4 regions of the Neorhizobium sp. T25_13 genome follow, and region 2 is predicted to be linked to each of the others. Evidence: riboswitches for the same ligand, from Rfam matches in the RefSeq annotation. Region 2 holds a riboswitch; each other region holds the start of a gene.
The links. A riboswitch is a leader RNA that binds a small molecule or an ion and turns the genes downstream of it on or off. The one in region 2 is predicted to bind thiamine pyrophosphate.
Positions count from the first base shown of each region.

Region 1 (5,370 bases), on a different contig from region 2:
CGTGACACCCTTGCCGCCGAGCGCCCGGGCATCCGTCGCGGTCGGAATCTCGACCTCGTCATCGGCAGCCTTGGCAAGGATCGCGACGGCGAGCGGATGGCTGGAGCCGGTTTCGAGCGCAGCGGCAAAGCGCAACACGTCTTCCGCATTGCGGCCGAAGGCGATGACATCGGTCACCTGGGGTCTGCCGGCCGTCAGCGTGCCGGTCTTGTCGAGCGCGACGGCGGTGATCTTGCCGAGCGTTTCGAGCACCGCGCCGCCCTTCATCAAGAGGCCGCGGCGGGCACCTGACGACAGCGATGCGGCGATTGCCGCCGGCGTCGAGATGACCAGAGCGCAGGGGCAGCCGATCAAGAGGATCGCCAGGCCCTTGTAGACCCACTCGCTCCAGGACGCGCCGGCAGCGAGCGGCGGCAGGATGGCGACCAGCGCCGCAACGGCGACGACACCCGGCGTGTAATAGCGGGAAAACCGGTCGATGAAGCGTTCGGTCGGGGCCTTGCTTTCCTGCGCCTCCTCGACCAACCGCACCACGCGGGCAATCGTATTGTCCTCGGCAGCTGCCGTCACGCGAACCCGCAAGGCGGCATCACCGTTGATCGTGCCGGCAAACACCGTGTCGTCGATACCCTTGGCAACCGGCGTGCTTTCGCCTGTCACCGGCGCTTCGTCGATCGCGCTTTCGCCGGCGATGATGACGCCGTCCGCCGAAATGCGGTCGCCGGGACGCACGAGGATGGTCGCGCCAACCGCAAGGCTCTCGGCCGGCACTTCGCGGGTCTGGCCGTTTTCTTCGAGCAGCGCGTTCTTCGGCGCGAGCGCCGTCAGGCTCTGGATGCTCTGGCGCGCCTTGCCGGCCGCGACCCCCTCCAGCAGTTCCCCGACGAGGAAAAGGAAAACCACTGCGGCCGCCTCTTCCGACGCGTCGATGATGACAGCGCCGACGGCGGCGATCGTCATCAGCATCTCGATCGAAAACGGCGTGCCGGCAAGTGCTGCCATGATCGCGCGACGGGCGATCGGCACGAGGCCGACCAACATCGCGGCGGTGAAGATATAGAGGCCATAGGCAGGGACGAGGTGGCCGAGCCCGTAAGCCGCCGTCAACACGAACCCGACCAGGATGGTCAAGCGCCCCTTTGTCGATTTCCACCACGGCCCGTCCATCGGCCCGTGATCGTGGCCGTGCAGGTCTTCGATGTCTGAGGCAGCGTGGTCGTCATCATGATGGTGGGGGTCGTGGCCACAACTCTGCCCATGTTCGTGGCTGTGCCCGCCGCCCCCCTCATCCGACCGCTCCGCGGCCACCTTCTCCCCGCTAGGGAGAAGAAGACTTGCCGCACCGTCTCCGTCCTCCTCTCCCCTCGGGGAGAGGTCCGCCGAGTGAAGCGGAGGCGGGATGAGGGGGCCGCTCGCTCCGACGTTGGCCGGCGCTCTCTGCCCCAGCGCCCTCAGCGTATACCCCAGCCCGACGACCTTCTTCTCGATCGCTCCAAGATCGCCCGTCCCATCATGTTTCACAGTCATCGTGCCGGATGCAACCGAAACGGACACGTCCGCGACGCCCGGCATGCGGCGAACCGCGGTGTCGATCTTCGTCGCGCAGCTGGCGCAATCCATGCCGCCAACCTTGTATCGTGCCTGTGTCGTGGCGCTCATCATCTCTTTCCCGTTTGGACCGAGCCCCGTCTCTACAACCTCTAGCGACTAGAGCTGCAAGGCCCAAAATCAGAAAAAATCACTGGCGAAGCGCATTCTCTTTGCTGTAAGCCATGGTGAAGACAGGGGCGTCCGGCAGAGCCGGGCTGAGAAGCACCCTTAGAACCTGAACCAGATCATGCTGGCGGAGGGAGTCGTCCGGGCGTTCAACATTGCGCCCCGCGCCTGCCCCGCCGAACGAGGCAGACATGCAGACGACAACGCTCCTTGCGGAAACCCCCGGCCAGCTGTTGACGGCGATGCGCGCGAAAAATCCGCTTGTCCAGAACATCACCAATTTTGTAGCGATGAACATCGCAGCCAACGTGATGCTTGCCGCCGGCGCCTCGCCCGCCATGGTGCATACGAAGGAAGAGGCCGGCGAATTCGCCCGCATCGCTTCGGCCCTGACGATCAATATCGGCACCCTGTCGCCGGATTTCCTGGCCGGCATGAAGGCCGCGGCCGCCTCCGCCACGGAAGCTGGCAAGCCATGGGTGCTCGATCCCGTCGCCCATTATGCCACCGCCTATCGCCGCGTGGCGCTCGCCGAACTCATGGAACTGAGGCCGACGATCATCCGCGGCAACGCGTCGGAAATCATCGCTCTGGCCGGCAGCCAGTCGAGCGGCCATGGCGTCGACAGCGGCGACAGCGTCGCGGCGGCCGAAAGCTCCGCCATCGCCATCGCCCGGCAGCAGGCCTGCGTGGTGGCTGTTACCGGCGAGGTGGATTTCGTCACCGACGGCCGGCGTTCGGTCCGCATCCTCGGCGGTTCTGCCCTGATGCCGCGGGTCACAGCGCTCGGCTGCTCGCTCACCTGCCTGGTCGGCGCCTTTGCCGCCACCGCGGACGATCCCTTCGAGGCGACGGTCGCCGCGCTCGCGATGTTCGCGGTCGCGGGCGAGGAAGCGGCCTTCACCGCCTCGGGTCCCGGCTTCTTCTCGCCGATCTTCCTCGACCGCCTCGCGGCGCTGACCGGCGAGACGCTCGATGCAAAGGCAAGGATCGCCGCAGCATGAAAAAGACCTTCGACCTTTCCGTCTACCTCGTCCTTGATCCCGATCTCTGCCGCGAGATCGGCATGATCGAGACGACAAGGCTGGCGGTCGCCGGCGGCGTCACCATCGTCCAGCTCCGCGACAAGCAGGCGGACACGGCAAAAATGATCGAAACCGGCCGGGCGCTGAAGGCGGTACTGGCCGGTACCGGGGTTCCCCTGATCATCAACGACGACGTGGAGGCGGCGATCGCGATCGGCGCCGAAGGCTTGCATGTCGGCCAGAGCGACATGGTGGCAGTGATGGCGCGGCAGCGCGCCGGCCATGGCATGATCCTTGGCCTCTCGGTGGAGACCGAGGACCTGGCGCGGCGGGTGGATCCTTCCATCGTCGACTATGTCGGCATCGGTCCCGTCTTTGCGACCGGCACCAAACCCGACCATAAACAGCCGATCGGTTTCGACGGGCTTGCGCGCATCGCCGCCATGGCGCCGGTTCCGGCCGTCGCGATCGGCGGCGTCAAGGCGGAACATGCCGGACCTGCACTCGCCGCCGGCGCCAAGGGCATCGCGGTCGTCTCCGCTATCTGCGGCCAGCCCGATCCTGAAGCCGCAGCCCGCAGAATTGCCGCGGAAATCGAAAGGGCGCGCGCATGAGCATCAAGAATGTCCTGTCGATCGCCGGCTCGGACCCTTCCGGCGGCGCCGGCATCCAGGCGGACCTGAAAACCTTCGCGGCGCGCGGCACCTATGGCATGGCGGCGCTGACCGCGCTGACCGCCCAGAATACCCGAGGGGTCACCGGGATGCATGCGGTGCCCGCCGCCTTCGTCGCAAACCAGATCCGCACCATTTTTCTCGACGTGCGCGTCGACGCGGTGAAGATTGGCATGATCGCCAATGCCGAGATCGCCGAGGCGGTCGCCGACGTGCTGCGGCCCTATCGCGATACCGTGCCGATCGTGCTCGATCCGGTGATGATCGCCAAGGGCGGCTCGCCGCTGCTGGCGCTCGACGCGGTGGATGCCGTCACCTACAAGCTGATGCCGCTCGCCACCGTCGTCACCCCCAACCTCCCCGAAGCCGCAGCGCTGCTCGGCGAAACGATCGCCACGACCCGCGAAGGGATGGCAGCTCAAGCCGAGCGACTGCTGAAGATCGGGCCTAAGGCAGTCCTGGTGAAGGGCGGTCATCTGGAAGGCGAAGACAGCCCGGACGTATTGGCGGACGTTATCGGCGTCCACTGGTTCGAGGGCAAGCGCACCGCGACCAGAAACACCCACGGCACCGGCTGCACGCTGTCCAGCGCAATCGCCGCCGAGCTTGCAAAGGGCGCATCGCCCGCGCAGGCGGTCGCCGTCGCCAAGACCTATCTCGCCGGCGCGATCGCCGCCGCCGATACCCTCACCGTCGGCACCGGCCACGGGCCGGTATCGCATTTTTACGAGTGGTGGTAAGGGCGAGACGACTGGTTCTCAGCCCTTCTGCACTGCAATCTTCTCGAAGGCTATTGCGATCTCCTGGCTGCCGTAGGGCTTCTTCAGAAGCACCGCGCCTTCTACTGCCGCTTCGTCCGGAATGCGGTCGTTGCCGGTCGCGAATACGATACCGACATCGGGAGATAGCTTGCGCGCCTGTTGTGCAAACTCACCGCCGGAAAGACCAGGCAGGCCGAGATCGGTAACCACAACGTCAAAGCTACGCGCCTCGATCATGGTAATCGCCTCCTCCGCTGTCGAGGCTTCGGAAACCTGGTGCCCCAGTTCGGCCAGCAGATCGGCGGTGCTCATGCGGATCAGGAAATCGTCCTCGACCAGCAGCACGGAATAGCGCGGCAGAACCGGCCGCTGTCCGATCGGCGGGGCGGGCGGCTTGGCTGCGAACGACGCCCTCACCCGGTTGCGATGCTGCTGGCCGTTCAGCACATGGCGGATCTTTCGCGCCAGGGCTTCGCGGGTATAGGGTTTCGAGAGCAGTTCGACGCCGGGATCGAGCCTGCCGCCGTGCACGATCGAGTTTTCCGTATAACCCGAGGTGAACAGCACGGCGATATCCGGCATCCGCTCGCGCGCGTGCCTGGCAAGCTCGGTGCTCTTCAGCGGCCCGGGCATCACAACATCGGTGAACAGAAGATCGACCGGCACGCCGCTTTCGATGATACTCAGCGCACCCGCAGCGTCCTTCGCCTTCAGCACCGCGTAACCGAGATCGCCGAGCAGCTCGACGACGGTGGCGCGCACCTGCTCGTCATCCTCCGCCACCAGAATGGTCTCGGTGCCGCCTGTCACCGGACCGAAATCGGCATCAGTGACGAGATCCTCGCTACGCTGGATGCGCGGGAAGTAGATCTTGACGGTCGTGCCCTGTCCAAGCTCGCTGTAGATCTTGATATGGCCGCCGGATTGCTTGACGAAACCGTAGACCATCGAGAGGCCGAGGCCGGTGCCCTTGCCGATGGGCTTCGTCGAGAAGAACGGCTCGAACACCTGTTCCATCACCTCCGGCGTCATGCCGGTGCCTGTGTCGGTCACCGCCAGCATGACATATTGGCCGGCCGGCACGTCCGCATGCTGGCGCACATAATTGTCGTCAAGAAAAGCGTTGCCCGCCTCGATCGTCAGCTTGCCGCCGCCTTCCATCGCGTCGCGGGCGTTGATCGCGAGGTTGAGGAG
Region 1 is NZ_PVBI01000015.1:8,846-14,215, forward strand. It holds gene C5J22_RS26040 (heavy metal translocating P-type ATPase) at 1-1,659, opposite strand, end outside; TPP riboswitch at 1,774-1,869, shown strand; gene thiM (hydroxyethylthiazole kinase) at 1,908-2,720, shown strand; gene thiE (thiamine phosphate synthase) at 2,717-3,355, shown strand; gene thiD (bifunctional hydroxymethylpyrimidine kinase/phosphomethylpyrimidine kinase) at 3,352-4,155, shown strand; gene C5J22_RS26060 (response regulator) at 4,174-5,370, opposite strand, start outside.
Region 1: it holds a riboswitch for thiamine pyrophosphate, as region 2 does, so the genes downstream of both, thiM (hydroxyethylthiazole kinase) here and thiC (phosphomethylpyrimidine synthase ThiC) in region 2, are expected to answer to the same signal.

Region 2 (5,370 bases):
TGAAAGAAGCCGAAATCCCTCTCGGCGATCCGCTCCACCTGCGCCGGGAAGACTTTGCCGAACGCGCGGATCGGATTCTCCTCCGGCCGCCGGGGAAAATGATGCCTGAGCAGCTTCCACGCGGTTTCGCGAATTTCCCTCGCATCCGGATAGGCGGCGGGGAACTTGGCAAATTCGGTATAGGGCAGGAAGGGCAGCGCCTCCGGGCTGGCGTTCAACTGGAACAGGCCATCGAAATCTTCGCCGGAAAGGGTGAAGAAGCCGCCATTGTGGAAATAGTCGAGCTCGCGGCGTTCGAGGTCCAGCCGGTTGATCGCGACCGTCGTCTTGCCGTGTTCCTGGCGATAGGCGACGCCGCGCGTATCGGGCAGGTAAAAACTGTCGAGTTCGAGCAGCGTCAACCGGCCGCGGCGGATCTGTTCCGCAACATGCCATTCCGGCCGGTCGAAGATCGCCAGTTCGGTCACGCGGATGCCGAACAGGGTCTCCAGGTCTTCGAGCGGCACCTTGAAGAAGGTGAACTGGTCGCCCTCGAAATCCTGGGTCAGGGTGAAACCGAGCATGGCTTCCGGCGGCAGGCCCTGCGCCGAAAGCACCTCTATCCACAGATCGACGTAACAATTCGTCTCCGGCCATATGCGCTCGGCCGAATGCAGCGCATGGGTCCTGTAGTTCGCCGGATCAAGCGCCGGAAATACCGCCGTCATTGGATCAGCCCCAGAGCGCGGCGCGGACGGAGCCCGGCCACTCTTTTAAGTCCAGACCGTGGGTGTGGAAGAGCGCAAGCGCGATGCGCTCGAGGCCGAAACCGACGCAGGCCGTGTGAGCGACGCTGCCATCCTCCAGGTTGAGGCCCCATTTCAGGCCGAAACTGTCCTGATGATAGTTGAAGCTCATGCAGGCGGTCGGCTTGGCGACGGAGGTGATCGGGATCAGGAGCTCGAACTTCAGGTTCTGGTCGCGCTGGTTGTTGACCAGCATCTTGCCGGCGCGGCCGAAGAACGGGTCGTTGGCGATGTCGATCTCCACCTCGAGGCCGAGCGACTTCATCATCTCGACGCCGCGATCCATCCACAGCTGGCGGAAATCGGTGACGTGGCTTTCGGTCCCCATGCAGACATATTCGCGCATGCGGAACAGCTGCTGGCGGGCCGGATCCTTGGAGGGCTCGTGGCGGAAGCAGTAGCTCTGCAGGTCGAAGAGGGCGCCGCCGGCGGGCAGGCTGCCGCGGCGCGCAACGGTCGGATAGAGCGGATAGCAGGCCGCCGGCGTTAGCACGATGTCGGTCGCTTCCTGGCCCTTGGTCCAGTCCTCCTCGCCGACTTCCATGCATTTCAGCAGGCTCATATGGTCGAGTTCGTTGCCGCAGAACGAATGCACCGTGCCGGCGAGCTGCGGGAAGCTCTTCATATAGCCGCTGGTCTCGAAGAAGGCGCGGTTCATGCCCGGCGGGAAGCGCATCGCCTCGGCACCGTCGCTGCCGCCGACCTTGTCGATCAGCCGCTCGAAGGCGGCGATGACGTCTTCGAACTGGCCGCTGCGGCCATACAATCCGTCGACGCCCGTCTCGATCAGCAGGCCTGCATCGAACAGTCGGTCGAGAAATGAAACTTGCATATCCATGGCTTTACCTCATTCTTTTCAATGGTTTACATATGAAATGATCGGGGCGTCAGCCGAGCAGGCTGGTGTCCGGTTTCTGAACGAGCAGCATGGTCGACGTGTTGCCGAGGATGCGGTCGTTGGAAATCATCAGCTGGGCGGAATGCGCGTCGCGCAGATGCCGGCCGAGACTGTAGGGCGTGCCGTTCTTGTAGCCCATGATGCCGCAGATGATCATCGCCTGGTTGATGATGGTCAGGATGGTCTCGGAGGAAGCCAGCTTGACGTTATTCATGGCGATCGAAAACGCCATCGACGACAGCTGGTCGTGATCCGCCTTGGCATCCGCGTAGATCCTGAGGCCGGAGAGGATGCCGGCCTTGAGGAGCTGCAGCAGGTTCGAGGCTTCGGCGAGCCTCAGCGCGCCGGGCGGCTGGGTGCCGCCGGCCTTGCGGGCGGCGGCACGCACGAAGGCCTGCGCGCGCAGTACCGCGTCGGCGGCGATCCCGTACCAGACCGCGCTCCAGAGGAGATGCGAGGTGGCGAGCATCGATTGCGCCGCGATCTCGGCGAACGGCTTTGGAAAGATCTGGACGGACGGCGCCTCGCCCCTGAAGAGGAAACCGTCGGAGCAGGTGCCGCGCATGCCGAGCGTATCCCAGTCGACGGTCTTCTGCAGGGTATACTGGCCTTGCTTGAAGACGGTCATGACCTGGTCGGTCGGTGCGGCCTTCTCGTTGGAGCGCGAGGTGACCATGATCGCATCGGCGTGGGCGCCGTAGGAAATCACCGTCGCATCCTTGGTCAAGCGGCAGACGTCGCCGTCGACCTCGATCGCGCAGATGGAGTTGCGCATATTGCCGCCGATGCCGCCCTCGGTCGTCGCGGAGGCGACGAGAAGCTGGCGGCCGGCAAGCTCGCGCATGAAATCCCGATGCCATTCGCTGTCGCCACCGTGCTCCACGAGGCTCGAAACCTTGATCTGGTGCATGGCGAAAACCATGGCGCTCGCGGCGCAGGCCTGTCCCAGGATGGAGCAGACCTCGGCGATCTCGGCGATCGAAGCACCCTCGCCGCCGAACGCGGCCGGGATCTGGATGCCGATCAGGCGCTCGGCTTTCATGGCATCGACCGCCTCGCGGGGGAAGCGGCCGTCATGATCGACGCGGTCGGCAAATTCGGCCGCTACGGCTGCCACGCGGTGAGCGCGGGCGCTCAGGCTCATGTCGGCGGCAAAGGCGGGGAGGCTCATCTCAAGCGGCCTCGCGCGCTTTCAGGATATGCGAAACCGTCTGCTCGATCGCGGCTATGCTGGCGAAGGACTTGCGGTTCAAAAGGCTGTCGGGAAACTCGATGTCGAAGGCCTCTTCCAGGCCGAGCATCAGTTGTACGGATGCAAATGAGGAGAGGCCGGCCGCATAAAGATCGGCGCCGTCTTCCAACTCGGTCACCGCGACCGGAAGGCCGCCTACACGTGTGAGCAATTCGCGAATGGTCTCGTTCATCTCGACATCTCCGGATCGTTCAAATTCTGCGTTCATCGCTGGGGACGTTATTACGCAGGAAAGCATAAGATTCCGGTAATAAACGTCGTGAAGTTAGGGCTGCGGGATTCCGTAAAATCCGATCGATCGCCATCCGCATGCCCCGGCTTGACATCAACGGCCCGCGGGTTTCTGATGGCGCCATTCACCAGGGGGGTCCCGCCAAGGGGCTGAGATACTGCTGGTCGGACCGGCTTTGGCCGGCCGAGGCGCAGTGACCCGTTGAACCTGATCCAGTTCATACTGGCGTAGGGACGGTGCGGGCGCTGCGGCAGCGAGGGCGGGAAACCGTCCTTCGGATTCCGGGGTGTTTTTCCATCATTCCAACACTGGAACTGGGTCTCCAAACGTCAAACCTTGGAGCCTTGAGCCATGAATATTGCAACCACCAAGCTCACCCCGGTCGTCACCACCGGCCCGCTTCCCGCTTCCACGAAGGTCCTGAAAGCAGGAACGATCCACCCGGACATCCGCGTGCCGATGCGCCAGATCGCGTTGCATCCGACCTCCGGCGAGCCGCCGGTCACCGTCTACGATTCCTCCGGTCCCTATACCGCCGAAGGCGCCGCGATCAGCATCGATGCCGGCCTGCCTCGCCTGCGCGAAAGCTGGATTGTCGCCCGCGGCGATGTCGAAACCTATGAAGGCCGCATCGTCAGGCCGGAGGACAACGGCTTCGTGTCCGGCAGCCACCTGACGCCGGAATTCCCGGTCCGCAACCAGCCCTTCAAGGCGACGGCGGGCAGGGCCGTCACCCAGCTCGCCTATGCGCGGGCCGGCATCGTCACGCCGGAGATGGAATTCGTCGCCATCCGCGAGAACCTCGGCCGGCAGGCGGCCAGCGAGCCGCTCATCCGCGACGGCGAAAGTTTCGGCGCCCATGTGCCGGACTTCGTGACCCCCGAATTCGTTCGGCGCGAAGTCGCCGAAGGCCGGGCGATCATTCCCGCCAATATCAACCATCCCGAATCCGAACCGATGATCATCGGCCGCAACTTCCTGGTGAAGATCAATGCCAATATCGGCAATTCGGCCGTCACCTCGTCGATGGCCGAGGAAGTCGAGAAGATGGTCTGGGCGATCCGCTGGGGCGCCGATACGGTCATGGACCTGTCGACCGGCCGCAACATCCACAATATCCGCGACTGGATCATCCGCAATTCGCCGGTGCCGATCGGCACCGTGCCGCTCTACCAGGCGCTCGAAAAGGTGAACGGCATTGCCGAGGACCTGACCTGGGAGGTCTATCGCGACACGCTGATCGAACAGGCCGAACAGGGCGTCGACTATTTCACCATCCATGCCGGCGTGCGGCTCGCCTATATCCCGCTCACCGTCAACCGCGTCACCGGCATCGTTTCCCGCGGCGGCTCGATCATGGCCAAGTGGTGTCTGCACCACCACAAGGAGAGTTTCCTCTACGAACATTTCGAGGAAATCTGCGACATCGCCCGGGCCTATGACGTCTCGTTCTCGCTCGGCGATGGTCTTCGCCCGGGTTCGATCGCCGATGCCAACGATGCGGCCCAGTTCGCGGAACTGGAGACCCTCGGGGAGCTGACGAAGATCGCCTGGGCGAAGGATTGCCAGGTGATGATCGAAGGCCCCGGCCATGTGCCGATGCACAAAATCAAGGCCAACATGGACAAGCAGCTTGCGGTCTGCGGCGAAGCGCCGTTCTATACGCTCGGGCCGCTGACCACCGATATCGCGCCGGGCTACGACCACATCACGTCGGGCATCGGGGCGGCGATGATCGGCTGGTTCGGCACCGCCATGCTCTGCTACGTGACGCCGAAGGAACATCTCGGCTTGCCGGATCGCAACGACGTCAAGGTGGGCGTCATCACCTACAAGATCGCAGCACATGCGGCCGATCTCGCCAAGGGCCATCCCGCGGCGCAGGTGCGCGACGACGCGCTGTCGCGCGCCCGCTTCGAGTTCCGCTGGGAGGACCAGTTCAACCTCTCCCTCGATCCGGAAACGGCCCGCTCGATGCATGACGAGACCTTGCCGAAGGAGGCGCACAAGGTGGCGCATTTCTGCTCCATGTGCGGCCCGAAATTCTGCTCGATGCGGATATCGCATGACATCCGCGCCGAGGCGCAGAAGGAGGGACTGGAAGCCATGGCTGCCAAATATCGCGACGGCGGCGATCTTTACATGCCGGTCGAGAAGGGGTGAGCTGATCCTACACCCTTCTATGTGGAGGTCAGTTCAATTC
Region 2 is NZ_PVBI01000010.1:196,516-201,885, forward strand. It holds gene C5J22_RS22865 (DUF1839 family protein) at 1-707, opposite strand, end outside; gene C5J22_RS22870 (amino acid--[acyl-carrier-protein] ligase) at 712-1,623, opposite strand; gene C5J22_RS22875 (acyl-CoA dehydrogenase family protein) at 1,673-2,854, opposite strand; gene C5J22_RS22880 (acyl carrier protein) at 2,856-3,107, opposite strand; TPP riboswitch at 3,287-3,419, shown strand; gene thiC (phosphomethylpyrimidine synthase ThiC) at 3,519-5,330, shown strand.

Region 3 (5,370 bases), on a different contig from region 2:
CTTCAGCATCTCTTTCACGCCATGAGCCTGGCCGAACGTCACCTCGACATCCTGCTGACGTCGGGCGACGAGGAGGCCGTGCCGCTGCTGCCGGGCACAAGGACACTGGACCTACCGGAGGGCTCGCTGTTTTCGGTCATCGGTTTTTCCGACCTGGAAGGGCTCGATATCATCGGCGCACGGTATCCGCTCGACAACTTCTCACTCCCCTTCGGCTCCTCGCGCACCGTCTCGAACGTTGCAGAAGGCCGGGTGGAATTCCATTTGAGGAAGGGCAAGGCGATGATCCTTGCCCGCCCCCACGACTTTACAGGAGCCTGACTGTTGGCGCCCCCAATTCTGAAACTTGACGATATTTTCCTGAGCTTCGGCGGCGCGCCGCTTCTCGCCGGCGCCGGCATGCAGGTGGAGCCGGGCGACCGCATCTGCCTCGTCGGCCGCAACGGTTCCGGCAAGTCGACGCTGATGAAGATCGCCGCCGGCATGGTCGAGCCCCAGTCGGGCGAGGTGTTCCGCCATCCGTCCTCGACCATCCGCTATCTCGAACAGGCGCCGGATTTCGCCGACTATTCGACGGTGCAGGCCTATGCCGAAGCGGGCCTCGGCCCGGGCGACGACCCCTATCGCGTCACCTATCTGCTCGAACATCTGGGCCTCACCGGCCAGGAACACCCGAACACGCTCTCCGGCGGAGAATCCCGACGCGCAGCACTGGCCCGCGTCATGGCGCCCGAACCCGACATCCTGATGCTCGACGAGCCCACCAACCATCTCGACCTGCCGACCATCGAATGGCTGGAAGAGGAGCTGCGCAAGACGCGAAGCGCGCTCGTGGTGATCTCGCACGACAGGCGTTTCCTCGAAAAGGTCTCGAATGCCACCGTCTGGCTCGATCGCGGCACGTCACGACGCCTCAACCGCGGTTTCGGCGAGTTCGAAGCGTGGCGCGACGAGGTGCTGGAGGCGGAAGAGCTGGAACAGCACAAGCTCGGCAAAGCGATCGAGCGCGAAGAGCACTGGCTGCGCTACGGCGTGACGGCCCGCCGCAAGCGCAACATGCGCCGCCTCGGCGAGTTGCAGACGATGCGCGGCAATTACCGCGGCCACAAGGGACCGCAGGGCACGGTGCAGGCGAGCGTCAGCGAAGGCCGTGAATCCGGCAAGCTGGTCATCGAGGCCGAAAACATCACCAAGAGCTACGACGAGCGGATCATCGTCGCACCGTTCTCGATCCGCGTGCATCGCGGCGACTGCATCGGTCTCGTCGGCCCGAACGGCGCCGGCAAGACGACGCTTCTGAAGATGCTGACCGGCCAGTTGGCACCCGACACCGGCACCGTCAAGCTCGGCACCAATCTGGAAATCGCCACACTCGACCAGAAGCGCGAGGACCTGGACCCCGAGGACACGCTGTCCCACTATCTGACGGATGGACGCGGCGAGACGCTGCTGGTCAACGGCGAACAGCGGCATGTCGCAGGCTACATGAAGGATTTCCTGTTCCAGCCGGAGCAGATCAGGACACCGATCAAGAACCTGTCCGGCGGCGAGCGCGCCCGACTGATGCTTGCCCGCATCATGGCCCGGCCGTCCAACCTCCTGATATTGGACGAACCGACCAACGACCTCGACATCGAGACGCTGGACCTGCTGCAGGAAATCGTCGCCGGCTATTCCGGCACCGTCATCCTCGTCAGCCACGACCGCGACTTCCTCGACCGCACCGTGACCTCGACCATCGCCCCCGCAAATCCGGACGCACCGGACGGCCGCTGGATCGAATATGCCGGCGGCTACACGGATATGCTGGCGCAGCGCAAGGGCGCGCTGGAGGAAAGGCGCCGCACCGAAAAAGCTGACAGGGCAAAAACCGATACCGCGGCATCGGGTTCCGGCACGCCCAAGGGCAAAGGCAAGCTTTCCTTCAAGCAGAAATTCGCGCTCGAGAACCTGCCGAAGGAAATGGCAAAAGCCGAGGCCGAGATCGCCGCCCGCGAGAAGAAAATGGCCGATCCCAATCTCTTCACCAAGGATCCCGCCGCCTTCAACAAGCTGGCTGCGGAGATGGAAAAGCTGCGCCAAAGCATCAGCAAAATGGAAGAAGAATGGCTGGAACTCGAAATGCTGCGTGAAGAAATTGAAGGCTGATTTGCGATTTGTTAAACTTAACAAATAGTTAGCTGAAAAAATATTTGTCGCGGAGCGGAACATATGATGTCCCGGGGCGTTCTGGGGTGTAAGTAGTGGTCGAAATGTCCCGGGGACGGATCGGCCTGCCAGGAACCGATCAACCGAATGGGGACATCCAATGCTGACAAATGTTACGCGTCGTCGGCTGGCCACTGAGGCGATGAATCAAAGAGTCATGATTGTCGAAGACGAGTTTCTGATCGCGCTCGATGTAGCCGAGACGATCGAAGCCATGGGCCTGAAAGTCGCCGGTTTTGCCAATGCCCGCAAACACGCCCTGGCGCTCGCCGCCTATGCCGATATCGCTCTGGTCGATGTCAATCTTTCGGACGGCCGGACTGGTCCGGAGATCGGTCGCGAGCTTGCCGAACAATATGGCATCACCGTCGTGTTCATGACGGGTAATCCGGACGATGTGGAAGCCGGCGTCAAGGGCTCGCTCGGCGTTCTCACCAAACCGGTCATGCCCGATGTGGTCGAAAAGACGATCGACTACGCCGTTGCCAACCGGCTGGGCGGCATGGCGATCGTTCCGCGTGAACTGAAAGTGTTTCCGCAGAACCACTGAGCCATGAACCACCGAGCCATGTTGCTCCTGCCGAATGCGCCTTGAGCCGGCCGCAGACCGCCTCTTGCCAGCCATTCGCCTCGCCGCTAAATCTGATCCTGCTCTAACGGGGTGCCGCGCGTTTTCGTGCGGCTGAGAGGCCTTTGGCCAACCCGCGGAACCTGATCCGGTTAACACCGGCGGAGGGATTAGACGGCTCTTCATCAGCGCCTATCCCCCTTTGTCACCAAAACGAGGAGACGCTGATGCGCAGCACCATTCTTTCGATACTCGTGGCCGCTACCGCCTTTTCCCTTTCCGCGCCGGCCGAAGCGCAGGAAAAGACGCTGACCGTCTACACCTACGAGAGCTTCATCTCCGATTGGGGCCCGGGTCCCAAGGTGAAAGAGGCGTTCGAAAAGACCTGCGCCTGCAAGCTCAATTTCGTCGGCGTCGCCGATGGCGTGGCGCTTCTGACCCGCCTGAAGCTGGAAGGCAAAGGCACCGACGCCGATATCGCGCTCGGCCTCGATACCAACCTGATCTCCGAGGCGAAGGCGACCGGCCTGTTCGAGCCGCACGGGCTCGACGCCGCCGCGGCCAAGGTCCCCGGCAATTACAGCGACGACACGTTCATCCCCTACGACTACGGCCATTTCGCCGTTGTCTACGATACCCAGGCGATCAAGAACCCGCCGAAAAGCCTCAAGGAACTGGTGGACGGCGATCCGGCGCAGAAGATCGCCATCGAGGACCCGCGCACCTCGACCCCCGGCCTCGGCCTGCTGCTCTGGGTGAAATCGGTCTATGGCGACCAGGCACCGGAGGCCTGGGCGAAGCTCAGGAAACGCGTGCTGACCGTCACGCCCGGCTGGTCGGAGGCCTATGGCCTGTTCACCAAGGGCGAAGTGCCGATGGTATTTTCCTACACGACCTCGCCCGCCTATCACATGGTCGAGGAGAAGACGGACCGCTATCAGGCCGCCGCGTTCTCCGAAGGCCACTACATCCAGATCGAGGTCGCCGGCATGCTGAAGGGGGCGAAGGAAAAGGACCTGGCGAAACAGTTCCTGAAATTCATGGTCTCGCCGGCCTTCCAGGACGTCATCCCGACCACCAACTGGATGATGCCGGCCGCCAAGACCTCCCAGCCGCTCCCCGACGCATTCAACAAGCTGGTGCAGCCGACGAAAACTTTCCTGATGGGGTCGGACGAGGTCGCCAAAAACCGGCAGGCCTGGATCGACGAATGGCTGACCGCCATGAGCATGAACTAATCCCATGCTGACTCGAGCCGAGCGGAGACGCGGGATAGGCTGGGGGCTGCTGAGCCTTGTCGGAATCGCCCTCTTCGTCGGCTTCGCCGTCGCCGCCCTTCTCTCCTGGGACGCCGGCAACACCCAAAGCCGGCTGTTCACCGCCTATACCTGGCGGATCCTGCGCTTCGCCCTGCTGCAGGCGGTTCTTTCGATGCTGCTGTCGGTCGCCTTCGCCCTTCCCGTCGCACTCGCGCTCGCACGCCGCCCGCGCTTTCCGGGCCGTGTATGGGTCATCCGGCTGATGGCATTGCCGATGGGCCTGCCGGTGCTGATCGGTGCACTCGGCCTGATCGGCATCTGGGGGCGGCAGGGAGTGATAAACAGCCTGCTATTGAAGCTTGGTCTCGAACAACCGATCAGCATTTATGGGCTTTCCGGCATCTTGCTGGCACATGTGTTCTTCAACCTGCCGCTCGCCGCGAGACTGCTGCTTGCGGCGCTGGAGCGCCAGCCGGCGGAATATTGGCTGCTCTCCTCCAGCCTCGGGATGAAACCCTTCTCCGTTTTCCGCTTCATCGAGTGGCCTGCGGCCCGCCGCGTCATCCCGGGCATTGCCGGCCTGATCTTCATGCTGTGCGCCACGAGCTTCACGCTCGTCCTGGTGCTCGGCGGCGGGCCGGCTGCAACCACGCTCGAGGTGGCGATTTACCAGTCGCTGCGTTTCGATTTCGACCCTCCACGCGCCATAGCGCTGTCGCTGCTGCAGATCGGCATTACGGCGCTGATCCTGATCGCGATTTCGCTGTTTCCAGCCCCTGACGACGCTGGTATCACGGCCGGCCGGGCGACCCGCCGGTTCGATGGCCGGACGTTGCCCGCGCGGCTCTGGGATGTGCTGGCGATCCTGCTTGCCACGATATTCCTGATCCTGCCGCTCGCCTCGATCGTCGGCGCGGGCGTCCGGGCCAATCTCTGGAGCCTCGTCAACAGCCCCGCCTTCCTGCGCGCCGCCTGGACCAGTTTCACGATCGCACTTTCCGCCGGCCTGCTGGCCGTGCTGACCTCCCTGGCTATCATTGCCGGGCGCGGTGCAATCGCAGACATGAAGACGCCTGGCGGAACGGCCAGGGCGTTTTCCGTGTCCCTGGGTGGGATGTCCTCGCTGGTGCTGCTCGTGCCGCCGGTCGTGCTGGGGACCGGCTGGTTCCTGATGCTGCGCCCGTTCGGCGATGTGGCGCGCTTCGCACCGGCGCTTGTGGCGATCATCAACATGCTGATGGCGCTTCCCTTTGTGATGCGCGTTTTGGCCCCGGCCGTCGAAACGCACCGCAAGCGGACAGGCAGGCTTTCTGCAAGCCTCGGCCTGTCCGGCCT
Region 3 is NZ_PVBI01000017.1:46,711-52,080, forward strand. It holds gene C5J22_RS27485 (thiamine diphosphokinase) at 1-321, shown strand, start outside; gene C5J22_RS27490 (ABC-F family ATP-binding cassette domain-containing protein) at 325-2,148, shown strand; gene C5J22_RS27495 (response regulator) at 2,309-2,758, shown strand; TPP riboswitch at 2,856-2,963, shown strand; gene thiB (thiamine ABC transporter substrate binding subunit) at 3,004-4,014, shown strand; gene thiP (thiamine/thiamine pyrophosphate ABC transporter permease ThiP) at 4,019-5,370, shown strand, end outside.
Region 3: it holds a riboswitch for thiamine pyrophosphate, as region 2 does, so the genes downstream of both, thiB (thiamine ABC transporter substrate binding subunit) here and thiC (phosphomethylpyrimidine synthase ThiC) in region 2, are expected to answer to the same signal.

Region 4 (5,370 bases), on a different contig from region 2:
TTTTATACTCGAAGTGAGTATATCCGGCGCAGAGACATATTCTCGATTCGAGTTTATGTCAATTACGTGAAAGCGGAAGTTTCGAACCGGAAAGCGCACGCTCTTCGAGGACCGCATGACGGTAGCGGAAAAGCTTGGCCGGCCTCCCGCCGGTTTCGCTGGTCGCCTCGCCGGTTTCCTCGATCAGCTCCTGCTGGTCGATCAGCCGGCGGAAATTCGGCTTGTGCAGCGTCAAGCCAGCCAGTGCCTCGACGGTGCGCTGCAATTGCGACAGCGTAAAACTTTCAGGCATCAATTCGAAGACCACCGGGCGGTATTTGATCTTGGCGCGCAGCCGCGCGATCCCGGTCGCCAGGATGCGGCGGTGGTCGGCAAACATCGAACGCCCGAAACTTTTGGTCGGCGGACAACCGGCCTCGGTCACCAGCCCTGCCTCATACATCAGTTCGTAACGCTGCAGGCCGAGATCCTCGTTCCATGCGGCGCCGTCGAGGCCGAAGGCAAAATCGACACGGCGCCGGCGGTGTTCGCGGCGCGCCGTTTCCGAAGCGACCCAATCCTGCAGGCGGTCGGTGATGGCCGCCTGTATCTCCGGCCTGCCCCCGCGATGGTCTTCCCAGGGGAAATATTCGTACCAGCCGTGCCAACCGGGTTTTCCGGCACCGGGTGCGGCCTGCTCGCGGACCAGGCCGAGATAGCTGATCGAGATCGTCCGCCCCTCGGCATCCTCATGGGTCCGGTCGCGGTCGGCGAAGGTATAGAGCTGTTCGAGATAACCGAGCGGATGGCCGGTCTGGTCCCCCACCCATTCGCGAAGCCCGGCCTGCAGGCTCCTGTGCCCAAGCTCGAAAGGCCCGGATGGCAGCGCATCGCCGGAGCGAACCGTCATCACGCGCGGCTCGTCGCCGGTCACGGCGGACAGAACCGCGATCAGTTCCGCATGGGCAAGTCCGATGGTCAAGCAAACTCCGAAGTGCGTAACGTGAAAAGCCTGTCTGGCATGAAAATCACGTTACGCGAACCCCGGCGTTCAAATCAAACAATATCAGCAGCTTGGCTTACTTGATTTCGACCGCGAGATCCCCGATCGGCGGCACGGTCTTGATCAGTCCCATTTCCTGCATGAAGGCGGCGAAGCGCTGATAGCGGCCTTGGTCGAGTGCGGCCGGACGCTTGGCAAAGCGCGGCAGCGTGTCGAAGAACGCGGTGCGGTTCAGTTCGTCATCGAGGTTGGGATAGGCCTTGACGAAAAGCTGCCAAGCCTCCTGCGGATGGTTGGTGATGTAGATCGAAGCCTGCTCGACGGCATGCAGGAAACGCGGCAGCCGGTTATCGGCGGCAGAATCGCGGCGGGTGACGAAGATCAGCTCGTCATAGGCCGGAACGCCGTGCTCTTCCGGGAAGAAGGCGCGACCCGGATGGCCCTCGATCTTCATCTGGGTCAGCTCGAAATTGCGGAAACCGCCGAGCGTCGCATCCACCTTGCCGCCGATCAGCGACGGTGACAGCGAAAAATTGACGTTGATCAGTTCCACATCGCCGTTCGAAAGCCCTTCGGAGGCCAGCATGCGCTTCAGCATCGCATCCTCGAAACCGGTGACGGAAAAGCCGACCTTCTTGCCCTTCAGGTCCTTGAGGCTCTTGATCGGACCGTCCGCCAGCACCGTGACGGTGTTCAAGGGCGTCTCGACCAGCGTGCCGAACCGCACCAGCGGCAGCCCTGCCTCATGGTCGAGATAGAGATTGGGCTGGTAGTGGATGCCGATATCCGCCTGGCCGGCCGAAACCAGCCGCGGCACCGCGGAGGCGTCTGACGGCGGGATGAGCTCGACGTCGAGATTGGCATCGGCAAACAGCCCGCGCTGCTTGGCGATGGCCATCGGCGCGTGGTCCGGATTGACGAACCATTCGAGCAGCACGCTGAGCTTGTCGGCGGCCTGCGCAGAAACGGGCGCAGCCAGACTGGCCAGCGCAATGAAGGACGCGGTGAGGATACGGATCATGATCGGACGGAACTCCCTGATGCGGATGAAGATGAAGGGTCGGCTTCGCTGGCCCACGGGGCGAGCCCGGCGGTCAGCCGGTCGATAAGAAGCCGTAGAATGAGGGTAAGGATTGCCAATATGGTCATCGCCGCGAACACCGTGTCGGTCTGCATGCGGGCATTGGCCTGGATCATCACGAAGCCGAGCCCGCCGGACGCGCCGACCCATTCCCCGACGACCGCACCAAGCGGCGCAAGCGGGGCAGCGACCCGAAGACCGGAGACGAGGCTCGGGATCGCCAGCGGCACGCGCATCGACACCAGCGTCTGCCAGTGGTTCGCGCCCTCCAGCGAGACGGCGTCGAGGATTTCCTGGTCGGTGCGACGAAGACCATCGGCAAAGGCCGACGCGACCGGAAAGAAGATGATGATCGTCGTCATCGCCACTTTCGAGGCCAGCCCGAAACCCAGCCAGAGAACCAGGATCGGCGCCAGCACGAAGACGGGAAAGGCCTGCAGGATCAGCACCATCGGCCAGACGAGACGACCAAGCCGCGGCAACGCGGCGACGCCGAAGGCCGTGGCGATGCCGAGGCCTGCGCCGATCGCCAAACCGAACACGATTTCCGTCAGCGTCACGAGGCCGTTCTGCAGCAGGAAACCCGGCTGCCGCCCGAAGGCGGAAGCAACGGCAATCGGAGACGGCAGAATGTAACGGGGCGGAGCAAACAGCCAGACGCCCGCTTGCCAGAGGGCGACAAGCAGGACGAGGCCGATGACCGCATGGGACGCGCGCATGATGCTACGCGCCGAACCTGCACGCCGGGACCGGATATCCTCGCGGAACCACGGGAAGAATGGATGTCATCGGTCGATCTCCAGATCAGTCAATCACGGAGATCCAGGTGAAGCGGAGAAGAGAAAGTATCGTCGAATGACGCTTATTTCCGTTCCTACGCCGGCATGACCCGGATCAGGTTCAAGGGTCCGGCTCACCGCCATCTCAGCATCGTCAAGATGCCCCCCTCGGAATAAGACGATAACTGTCGGTTTTCAGTATGCCTGTCAAGCGGACCGGCCTACCCGCCCGCAATCCTCTCCAGTTTACCGCGCGTAGAGACGGTCGAGGCGGACCACCCTGCCCAGCAAAGCCAGCGCGATGACCGTGAAGAGGATCAGGACGGCCGAGATGGCATGCGCGGTCGGCTCCAGGCTGAAGGTCGATTCCGCGTAGATGCGGACCGGCAGAGTCGTCAGGCGGGCGGTGGTGAGAAAGCTCGTCACCGTCACCTCGCCGAAGCTCAGCAGGAAGCCGACGATACCGGCCGCAAACAGTCCCGGCGCCAGACCCGGCATGATGATCAGGAAAAACCGCCGCACCGGGCTTGCCCCGAGGCTCGCCGCCGCCTCCTCCTGCGCCCGGTCGAGCCCCATGACCGAGGTGGTCAGAAGCGTGATCGCAAACGGCAGGATGACGATCACATGGATCGCCACGAGGCCGAGGAAGGGCGGAATGATCAGGTAGATCTGCAAGAGCCGCAGCATTCCGACCCCGATCGCCACGTGGGGCAGCGACATCGGCAGCAGCCAGAAAGCCAGGAGCGCGGAGCGACCCTTGAACGGATAACGGGCGAGCGCGAAGGCCGCCGGCAGCGAAAGCGAAAGCGCCACCAGCATCGAGGTGACGGCAAGCCGCACCGACACCCAGAAGGCATCCGCATAGGTTCCGGCAAAAAACACCGCCTCGTACCATTTGAGGGTGAAACCGCGGAAGCCGGAAGCGGTCGCCTGCGGCACGTCGTTGAAACTCTGGATGCAGACCAGCACCAGCGGCAGCAGCAGGAGCAGCAGCGAGATGGCGAGCAGCAGTTTTGAAACGATCGGCCCGAGGATGTTGATGATCGGCACCAGCCAGCGGGGAATGCTCCAGGGATTGCTGGGCTTGCCCTTCAGCCACGGCATCAGGCGGTTGAGCGAGTAGGCGCAGAGCGCCGCAAACGCGAGACCGGTGACGGTCATGATGATCGCAAGTGCCGCGGCAAGCGGCGCATTGAGGTTCTTGATCGCCTCCTGCAGCACCAGCATGCCGGTGGTCCAGACCTTTTTGCCGCCAAGCAGGGAGGCGGAAACGTAAGCCGTGGTCGCCATCAGGAAAACGATCACAGTGCCGGAGCGCAGGCCGGGCAGCGAAAGCGGCAGGTCGACGGTGAGGAACCGGACCGCAGGAGAGGCGCCGAGGCTCTGGGCCGCTTCATGCACGCGCGGCGAGGTGTTCTGCAGATTGTCGTAGAGCGCCAGCACCATGAAGGGCAGGAAGACCTGCGCCAGCGCGACCGCGACCGCGCCGTGCGTGAACAGCATGTACCGGGCCGGCGGGATGCCGATCAGCCCGGTGACCGAATTGATCAGCCCTTCCGGTGCCAGCAGCAGAATGATGCCGAGCGAACGCACCACGACATTGGTCAGCAGCGGAATGAGGATGACGGCGAACGCGGCTGCGCGGTATTTCACCGGCATCCGTGCCAGAAAGTGGGCGAGCGGGTAACCGAGAAGCGCGGTGATCACGGTCACGCCGAGGCCGAGCAGGATGGTTTCGGAGACGACGCCGAAATAGAAGCCGTCCGAGACGATATCCCGGAACTGCGCGATCGACGGCGTTATGAACAGCGGGCCGAAAGGATCGGGATACTCGTGCAGGGAGAGCACGAGTACCACGAACATCGGCGCCGCGAAGGACAGAAGCAGCCAAAGGGTGACCGGCGCTGCAAGCGCCGGCCCGATCCAACGGTTCATCCCGCGATCTCCCGATCGTATTTCGCCTGCCACTTGGCGCGGCTGGCATTGATCACGTCCCAATCGAAATCAACAAGCTTGGCGACATCAGCATCGCCGAGCACAAGCTTCGACTTGATGTCGTCTGGGACCGTGATGTTGCTGACAGTCGGCGAATAGTAGATCTGGCGCGCGTAGGCGAGCATGCAGGGTTCGGAGAGGTGCAGGTTGATCCATTCCTCGGCGAGCTTCTGGTTCTTGGTGCCTTCGGTGATGCAGGCGACGTTCATCGAAAGCGCCTGCCCCTCGACCGGCTTGGCGATCGCTATATTGGGATTGCGCGTTTCGACATAGGACTGCGTGAAGCTGCCGAACTCGACCGAAAGATCGGCGAGCTTCTGGTCGAACATTTCGAAGAGCTGGGCCTGGCTGCCCTGGATCGCTGCGAACGGCTTCAGCTCCTTGACCTTTTCGAAGGCGATGTCGGCGTTCTTCTCGTCTCCACCCCAGACGCGGGCGGCCATCATCAGCGCGGAAATGCCTTCGGCACCCAGACCATCCGGCCAGGCGATACGGCCCTTCCATTCCGGGTTCCACATGTCCTTCCACGAGGT
Region 4 is NZ_PVBI01000004.1:486,259-491,628, forward strand. It holds gene C5J22_RS12445 (hypothetical protein) at 59-961, opposite strand; gene C5J22_RS12450 (ABC transporter substrate-binding protein) at 1,059-2,003, opposite strand; gene C5J22_RS12455 (ABC transporter permease) at 2,000-2,782, opposite strand; TPP riboswitch at 2,918-3,021, opposite strand; gene C5J22_RS12460 (ABC transporter permease subunit) at 3,089-4,777, opposite strand; gene C5J22_RS12465 (PotD/PotF family extracellular solute-binding protein) at 4,774-5,370, opposite strand, start outside.
Region 4: it holds a riboswitch for thiamine pyrophosphate, as region 2 does, so the genes downstream of both, C5J22_RS12455 (ABC transporter permease) here and thiC (phosphomethylpyrimidine synthase ThiC) in region 2, are expected to answer to the same signal.